One region of the Rossellomorea sp. H136 genome, then DNA from elsewhere that is predicted to be linked to it. Evidence: riboswitches for the same ligand, from Rfam matches in the RefSeq annotation. Region 1 holds a riboswitch; each other region holds the start of a gene.
What was found. Region 1 has a riboswitch for S-adenosylmethionine ahead of metK (methionine adenosyltransferase). Riboswitches for the same ligand answer to the same signal wherever they lie in the genome.
Positions count from the first base shown of each region.

Region 2: linked by a shared signal. The riboswitch ahead of ACYH0O_RS22405 (methionine ABC transporter ATP-binding protein) and the one ahead of metK (methionine adenosyltransferase) in region 1 are both predicted to bind S-adenosylmethionine.
Region 3: linked by a shared signal. The riboswitch ahead of ACYH0O_RS09140 (2,3-diketo-5-methylthiopentyl-1-phosphate enolase) and the one ahead of metK (methionine adenosyltransferase) in region 1 are both predicted to bind S-adenosylmethionine.
Region 4: linked by a shared signal. The riboswitch ahead of ACYH0O_RS23980 (sugar ABC transporter substrate-binding protein) and the one ahead of metK (methionine adenosyltransferase) in region 1 are both predicted to bind S-adenosylmethionine.

Region 1 covers NZ_CM166371.1:3,901,793-3,903,994, forward strand. The annotation lists gene metK (methionine adenosyltransferase) at 1-948, opposite strand, end outside; SAM riboswitch class I at 1,162-1,305, opposite strand; gene pckA (phosphoenolpyruvate carboxykinase (ATP)) at 1,631-2,202, shown strand, end outside.
Region 2 covers NZ_CM166371.1:4,450,740-4,452,941, reverse strand. The annotation lists gene ACYH0O_RS22410 (LacI family DNA-binding transcriptional regulator) at 1-682, shown strand, start outside; SAM riboswitch class I at 896-1,007, shown strand; gene ACYH0O_RS22405 (methionine ABC transporter ATP-binding protein) at 1,080-2,093, shown strand; gene ACYH0O_RS22400 (methionine ABC transporter permease) at 2,083-2,202, shown strand, end outside.
Region 3 covers NZ_CM166371.1:1,808,088-1,810,289, reverse strand. The annotation lists gene ACYH0O_RS09140 (2,3-diketo-5-methylthiopentyl-1-phosphate enolase) at 1-1,209, opposite strand, end outside; SAM riboswitch class I at 1,321-1,423, opposite strand; gene ACYH0O_RS09135 (aminotransferase class I/II-fold pyridoxal phosphate-dependent enzyme) at 1,474-2,202, opposite strand, start outside.
Region 4 covers NZ_CM166371.1:4,787,350-4,789,551, forward strand. The annotation lists gene ACYH0O_RS23975 (sugar ABC transporter ATP-binding protein) at 1-126, opposite strand, end outside; gene ACYH0O_RS23980 (sugar ABC transporter substrate-binding protein) at 143-1,228, opposite strand; SAM riboswitch class I at 1,324-1,430, opposite strand; gene ACYH0O_RS23985 (CTP synthase) at 1,631-2,202, opposite strand, start outside.

The DNA of each region.
Region 1 (2,202 bases):
CGCATACGCTAATTGAACTTCACATTTTTCAGCAAGTCCTGCTGCCACAATGTTCTTCGCTACATAACGTGCTGCATAGGCTGCTGAACGGTCCACTTTCGTTGCATCTTTACCAGAGAATGCACCGCCACCGTGACGAGCGTACCCACCATATGTGTCAACGATGATTTTACGTCCTGTTAACCCTGCATCACCTTGTGGTCCGCCGATAACGAAACGACCAGTCGGGTTGATGAAGTATTTTGTTTGCTCATCGATCAGTTCTTTCGGTACAACAGGATCGATGACATATTCTTTTAAATTACGTTGGATTTGCTCAAGCGTCACTTCAGGGTGATGCTGAGTTGAGATTACGATCGTGTCGATGCGAACCGGCTTATCGTTTTCATCATATTCAACGGTTACTTGAGTTTTTCCATCCGGACGTAAGTAAGGAAGGATTTCTTCTTTACGAACTTCAGTCAGACGACGGGAAATTTTGTGAGCAAGGGAAATCGGTAGAGGCATAAGTTCTTTCGTTTCATTACAAGCGAATCCAAACATTAACCCCTGGTCACCTGCACCGATTGCATCGATTTCTTCATCCGTCATTTGACCTTCACGAGCTTCAAGTGCCTGATCTACACCTTGAGCGATATCAGCAGATTGCTCATCGATGGATGTTAATACAGCACATGTCTCGGCATCAAAGCCATATTTCGCACGAGTGTAGCCAATTTCACGGATCGTTTCACGAACGATTTTTGGAATATCGACATACGTACTCGTTGTAATTTCACCCGCAACAAGAACAAGACCCGTCGTAACAGACGTTTCACATGCTACACGAGCATTCGGATCATTTGTAAGAATTGCATCAAGAATTGAATCAGAGATTTGGTCACAAATTTTATCTGGATGTCCTTCGGTTACGGACTCAGATGTAAACAGACGACGATTAGTTGACATCAAGGTTCCTCCTTAAGCATAATTGTTAGATTTTTGATCTAACAAAACATTAAACAGATACGGTACTCATTCCCTAAGTAGTATGAAGTAAACATGGTTTTTTTATAAAAAAATCATGCATTATGTGCATTTGATCCACTATAAACAGAAAAAACCCTTCCTCATGATTAAAGCAATAGAGGAAAGGTTTCAGATCATAGCCGCGCCTTTTCTCTCTTATCGTTCAAGGTTCATAGACCTTGCCTCAGTTTAGCACCTTCGCTTAATCGGATCTTTCAGACAGAAAGAATCCATTCACTATTTAGCAGGTTGCTGGGTTTCATAGGGTCTGCTCCCTCCACCAGCTCAGGATAAGAGTATCCGTTCAAGGAACAATAATAACGTTTAGTACAAAGGGTGTCAACTTTTTTTCAAGTGACATGTTTAACCATTCAAGCTTACTCTTATCATGATTCCAACCTATCTTGCCCTCATAAAATAACCTAATTAGGCAATGAGGCTAAACATTATGATATTTTTTTCATATATATAAGAAGATACAAGCTATATTTGGACGAAAAATGTGACAATATGAAGACACATTATAAAAATGAATAAATAGTATAGACTAATGGTTCAATTGTGTTATACTATTTTTGTGAAGCAAACGAGATCATTAAATTTATATAAAGGAAGGGTTCTAATGAATTCAGTGAGCATGTCTAATGAATTAACAGAATTACTTAACGGTCAAAACATTCAGGAACAATTATCTGTTTCCCAACTAGTTGAAAAAGTCCTTCAACGAAATGAAGGCGTTTTAACATCATCAGGTGCAGTCAGAGCAGAAACTGGTAAATACACAGGACGCTCTCCTAAGGATAAATTCATTGTAGAAGAACCATCCACGAAGGATAAGATTGAGTGGGGTTCTGTCAATCAACCAATCTCTTCAGAATCATTCGATAAATTATATACAAAAGTATTAGATTACTTAAAAGAAAAAGAAGAAGTATTTTCATTCAAAGGGTTCGCAGGTGCTGACCCAAAACATAGACTACCGATTCAAGTGATCAACGAATTCGCTTGGCATAATCTTTTCGCTCACCAATTATTCATTCGCCCTACAGGAGAAGAGCTTAAGGGTCATCAATCAGAATTCACCGTCGTTTCTGCGCCGAACTTCAAGGCAGATCCAGCAGTAGACGGAACTCACTCTGAAACATTTATCATTGTATCATTTGAAAGAAGAATTGTCTTAATTGGCGGAACTGA
Region 2 (2,202 bases), 550 kb from region 1:
GACTGCCGTTAAATTCTTAAAGGAAAAACGTGTCGATGGCGTCATCATACTTGCCCATAATATCAATGATGAGACGATCCTTGAGTCTGCAAGGGAAGGCTTCCCCATCGTAGTTCTGGACAGGAGCATAAAAAGTGATTACGTCACTCAGATAGAAGTCGATAACGTTCACGGAGCCTTTGTGGCAACGGAACACTTGATTGAAAACGGGAGTCGTGACATTGCCTATATCAGCGGACCATATAACTCCCATGACAATGAGCTGCGTTTTCAAGGATTTCGGGAGGCTCTCGGGAAACACAATATCGAGTACAAATCAAAATGGAAAGTATCAGGGGGGTTCACTCGTGAAGGAGGCTATCAGGCCACCAAAATGCTGATCGCCCAGAGAGATGTCCCACACGCCATCTTCTACGCAAATGATGAAATGGCCATCGGTGGCTTACAAGCACTAAACGAAAAAAACATTTCAGTACCTGGAGACATTTCTATCATTGGTTTTGATGATATTCAACTGTCAGAATACGTTTCACCTCCCTTAACGACCATGAGGCAGCCAAAGTATGAAGCAGGTGCACTGGCTGTTCATCTTATCTTTCAAATGCTCTTAAAGGAAGAGGTCGACTCTTACTACAAGCTGACAACCGAGCTTGTGGAGCGGGAATCTGTGAAGAGGCGTTGATTGGACAGGGTTACCCGGTCCTTACCGAGTAGTGGGAGGGAGCGGGTTTTTCTGTTATATGAATACATTGAGGTGCTGACCAAAAAATATTTCCTTGATATGCAAGCGAAGATAGCGCTTACATAAACATCCATGCAAATTACCCTATTGACATCGCCACCAATCCCCAGTATTATCCTCTATAAGATGAAAATTTAGAAAATTACATACTTTCAATTATCCAGAGTGACCGAGGGATCAGGCCCTATGACGTCCGGCAACCTCCAGTATTAGTATTGGAACGGTGCCAATTCCTGCAGAATGATTTCATTCTGAGAGATAAGTCGAGATAAACAGGCGATGCTTCTTTCAGTTGAAAGAGGCATTTTTTTATTGGACTAAAAAAGGGGTGTGCACATTGATCGAGATTCGGAATTTGGTGAAAACGTACAAAACAAAAAAGCAAACGGTGGTCGGTGTCGATAACGTTTCCGTAAAAATTGAAAAAGGTGAGATCTTTGGAATCGTCGGATACAGTGGAGCGGGGAAGAGTTCACTCATTCGCTGCTTAAATCTATTAGAAACCCCTACATCAGGAGAAATTATCATTGATGGACAGGATTTTACGAAGCTCACGTCTAAACAACTAAGACTAGCCCGTCAAAAAACGAGCATGATCTTTCAGCATTTTCACTTGATCAAATCCAAAACGGTTTTTGACAATCTGGCTTTTGCTTTGAAAGCGGCTAGTGTGCCAAAATCGAAAATCAAGCCCAGGGTCGTCGAGCTCCTTAAGATGGTTGGTCTTTCTGATAAAGCGGACGCCTACCCGGCTCAGCTTAGCGGAGGACAAAAGCAGAGAGTCGGGATTGCAAGGGCCCTGGCGAATAACCCATCGGTTTTACTTTGCGATGAAGCGACATCGGCACTCGATCCGAATACGACGAAATCGATTTTGAAGCTATTGAAAAAAATCAACAAAGAACTGGGTTTGACGATCGTGCTCATTACCCACGAGATGGAAGTGGTGAAGGAAATCTGTGACCGGATGGCCGTGATGCAGGATGGAAAGATCGTAGAGGAAGGTCCGGTATACGACCTGTTTGCCGAACCGAAACAGCCTTTAACGAAGCAATTCATTGAAACGATCCTTCAATTTGAACTCCCGCCACACCTCGTGGAATCAAGAAAAGGAAAGCTGATCAAAATCCAATTCAAAGGATCGATCGCAGAAGAAAGCGTCGTTTCAGAAGTGTTCCAGAAATACAAAGTGCAAGGCAATATCCTTCACGGCAAGATTGAATATATTCAGGAAGTGCCACTCGGGATTTTTATCATGGAACTGATCGGCTCCCATGACGAAATCGAAGCCGCAATCCGGTATATCACGCTGAAGACACAGAGCTTGGAGGTGCTTGAGAATGCTGCCTGATTCATTGACTGCGATTTTACCAGAATTGAATAAAGCCTTTTTTGAAACAATATATATGGTGGGGATTTCACTGGGAGTTGCGATTTTAGTGGGATTACCGCTAGGGATT
Region 3 (2,202 bases), 2.1 Mb from region 1:
CTTTACCTCCTCTCCCCATTGGGATAGTGCTTTACGAAGCTCATCATGGGTATCTGCTGCATCTGAGAGAGACTCACCCCTTAAAACTGCTTCAATTGCTTGGACGAATGCCTTTCCTCCTCCAATTGCCCCATCTGGATGACCATGGATGCCACCACCTGCATTAATGACACAATCTAAACCAAAATCCTTCACTAAAAGGGGCACAAGCGCAGGATGAATGCCTGCTGACGGTACGGGCAATGCTCTTCTTAAATGATCGTCATCCTTCGTTAACTCATGGCTTACGGATATAGCTTTGCTCTTCTCTAATGCGACACTTCCGTATGGAGATGGAAATAAAGAAAAATCAGCTCCGGCCATTCGTAGGAATTTCCCTAACCATAAAGAATAGCTCACACCATATGCAGGAGATGAAGCAACAGCACCTGCGAATGCAGGATGTGCCATAATCGGCAATCCGATCTCAGGGTCCTCCCTCAACTCTTGAAGAACATCCAGGCCGTAAGAAAATACATTGAATAAAAGGGCATGGGCTCCAAGTTCACGTGCTTTTCTTGCTTTATCACGTAATTCTGAAGTCCTTCCTGTAAGGTTTACTGCATACAACGTTTTCTTACCTGTCTCTTCAAACAGCTCCTGTAACACTCTTTTCCCTATATTGATCCTCTCAGTGAAAGGTGTCAGTGGATTATCAAAGAGAATCTCATCGTCTTTTACTACATCAACTCCCCCAAGTGCCTGGGCCTTTAATTGAGTTTCAAGGTAGTTAAGATCCCTGCCGATCACGCCTTTAAAGATGCTCATTAACAGGGGTCTTTCTTGTACACCTGCTAGCTCCCTGATTCCTTCTATTCCAAACCGTGGACCAGGATAGGCTTTTTTCAAGTCACTGGAAAACTCTATATCTACTAATTTCACTTCACCATCAAGGGACAGCTTGCCGAATACCGTAGCAAGGATGGCTGGAATATCATTTGAATAATTATGACCGGGATAGCCAATTTCCACCTTGCCTCTCGGGCCATCTTTGCCTTCCCACTCTTTCACGGAAACGACTCTCCCCTTGTATTTGCGCAATTGGTCCTGTTCCAGGAGCGGTAAGTCCGTCCATGAACCGACCGTCAATCCCAGGGCGATCCCCTCTGCCTTTTTGTCAAATGATCCACTATTTCCTTTTATTTCATATGTGGCTATCACTTCACTCATTGTTGTCCTGCCTCCTTTTGAAATTGCTATTCTTAGCCGCAAGTTGATTTCATAAGCCTGGGCAAGCAAAAAACCTCTTCCAAATAAGAAGAGGTTTGATAAAGTCACTCTTTCTTATCTGTCAGCTTTATTGCTGCAAGAATTAGCACCGTGCTTGAATAAGTCGGTTGCCGGGCTTCATAGGGCTGGTCCCTCCGCCTGCTCTTGATAAGAATTTCATTATTCATTATTTCAGTTGGATTATTGCACCAATTATAACTTCTGTCAATCCCTTTTATGGAATAATTCTAAATTTTCTATACGCGAAACCGCTTCTCTTATCCGCTGGTTTGAGGTTAAGAGCCCTACACGTACATACCCTTCTCCGAATTCTCCAAAGCCTACACCCGGGGCTACAGCAACTTTGATTTTTTCAAGTAAATAAGTAGAGAACTCTACAGATGTGAAGCCCTCAGGTACTTTTAGCCAGGCGAAGAAGGAGCCTTGTGGAGCTTTTACATCCCACCCTATTTCCTGAAGTCCGGAGATTAATAGTTTTCTTCTTTCTTCGTATGTTGAAACCAGTGCATGCACACATTCCTGGGAACTTAAAAGCGCTGTGGTAGCCGCTTCCTGAATGGCTCCGAACAGACTCACATATAAGTGATCTTGAAGGAGGTTAATCGCTTCAATGACACTTTTATTCCCTACTGCAAACCCCACTCTCCAGCCAGCCATATTATACGTTTTCGATAATGTATAAATCTCAATCCCCACATCCCTTGCTCCATCTGTTTCCAAGAAGCTTATGGGCTTATTTCCATCAAACCCTATAGCTCCATAGGCAAAATCATGTACAACACAAATATCATGCTGATTGGCAAGAGTGACTGTTTCTTCAAAGAATGATTTTGTGGCGATCGCTCCAGTAGGGTTATTAGGGTAGTTCAGAAACATTAGCTTCGCATTTTCCAGCTCGTTACGGGAGCGTTCACTATAATCGGGAAGAAATCC
Region 4 (2,202 bases), 890 kb from region 1:
TGCACCATTCGCCCCCAACAGAGCATGAACCTCTCCCTCTTTCACATCGAAGCTTGCAGTCTTTATGGCTTTCACTCCTGAGAAGGTTTTATTGATATCAATCATTTCTAACAGTGGAGACGTCATCTCTTCTAACTCCTTTCTATTCTGTGAACGATCCTTCAAGGTTTTTCAATTCATCTGTATAGCCTTGCTCACTTGCTCCCCAGCCATCTACATGCTCGTGTAATTGATCTGTCGTGATCGTTTCTTCAGGCAATGCTTCTTTCTCAATAAAGACCGGCTCAAGCTTTACTTTCTCAGGTGTATCTTGACCACCCAGCTTTTGATATAAGAAACGCACCTGCACGCGGCCGATATCTTTCGGGTCAACGGCTGCCGATGCCACCCACGGGCTTCCCTCTTTTTGAATGATTTGCAGGTCTTCATCACTCATGTCGATTCCATATACTTTGATTTCTTCTCTCCCTGCCGCTTCGATTGCCCGGACGGCGCCTTTCGCAAATTCATCCCAGGCAGCCCAGACAGCATCGATGTCACCTTTATTCGGGTACTGTTTCAGAATCGCCTCCATTTGTGCCTGTGTATCGAGTGCTGTATTTTGAGTAGCTGCTCCAAATGCTGCCACCTCTTTAATGTCGGGATTTCCCCCTAAAAACTCCTGATAGGCCACTTGGCGTCTTTCCATCGGTGCAAATCCCGCAACCCAAATCTTCACGATCTCACCCTTACCGCCAAGCTCATCTGAAAGCTTCGTCAAGGTTTGTTCAGCCATTTGCTGATCCCCCTGTTCGAGGACCGTCACCTCTTCTGCTGCAACATCCGCATCAAACACGACAACCGGTATGCTTTGTCCCTTCGCCTTTTCCACCCCTGATTGCAGTGCTTCTTTCGTCCCATGATCGATAAGGATCCCATCAAACTTTTGATTGATGGCCGCATCCAGGTTAGAAGACATTTTTGCCAAATCTCCTTCAGACGTAAATACTTGAACCTTTCCACCAAACTTCTCTACCTGCTCTTTGACACCTTCTATGTATTGAGCGGAAAATGTCCCTAAATTGATTTGCATAATTAGGGCAATCTTTTTATTGGCTAACGGATGATCAGACGTTGCTTCCTTCTTATCTCCACTGTCTGCGTCCGCCTCCTGGGATACCTTTGGCTGACAAGCCACTAAACTGAAAATAAGTGCGAGTAATACGAGTAATGATGTCGTTTTTTTCATCTTTCTTTTCTCCTCCCGAGGTGATATACCTCAATTTTTCAAATAAAAAAACCCCTTTTCCCAAGAGAAAAGAGGTTTATATATAAATAAACGTACTCTTATCACTCAGGAAATTCTTCCTGCAGGTTTTAGCACCTTTCCGTGTGTACGGTAGGTTGCCGGGCGTCATCGGGCCAGTCCCTCTGCCAACTCTTTATAAGAGATTATGAAATTTGGTATAGTTCGCTTTCGCTATAATCGATATATTAACGATATGTGGGAATATTGTCAATATTCTTTTTAGGAATTTTCTATAGAGGATTAAAGAAGAGTTGACAAAATTTTTCTTAATTTTTCTTAAATTACCCAATATAACAAAAAAACCGCCCTCCCAAACCAGGGAGAGCAGTTCCGAAAGAAATCTTATTTCTCACCATACGCAAGTGATGCTTCCACGAAGTCTCTGAATAGAGGCTGCGGACGTGTCGGGCGTGATGTGAATTCAGGGTGGAACTGAGATGCGACGAACCATGGGTGGTCGCTTAGCTCGATGATTTCCACAAGACGGCCATCAGGGCTTGTGCCTGAGAAGATGAAGCCGGCTTTTTCCATTTGCTCACGGTAGTGATTGTTGAATTCGAAGCGGTGGCGGTGACGCTCGTAAACCACTTCTCCATCATAGGCCGTATAGGCTTTTGAACCTTTCGTCAGCTTACATGGGTATAGTCCAAGGCGCAGTGTTCCACCAAGATCTTCGATGTCCTTTTGTTCCGGTAACAGGTCGATGACCGGGTATGGCGTTTCAGGATCCAACTCAGCAGAGTGAGCTCCTTCAAGACCGAGGACATTACGTGCATATTCTACAGATGCCAGCTGCATTCCAAGGCAGATTCCAAGGAAAGGAATCTTGTTTTCACGGGCATATTGAGTCGCAGCGATTTTCCCCTCTACTCCACGGTCACCGAAACCGCCTGGTACAAGGATTCCATCTACAT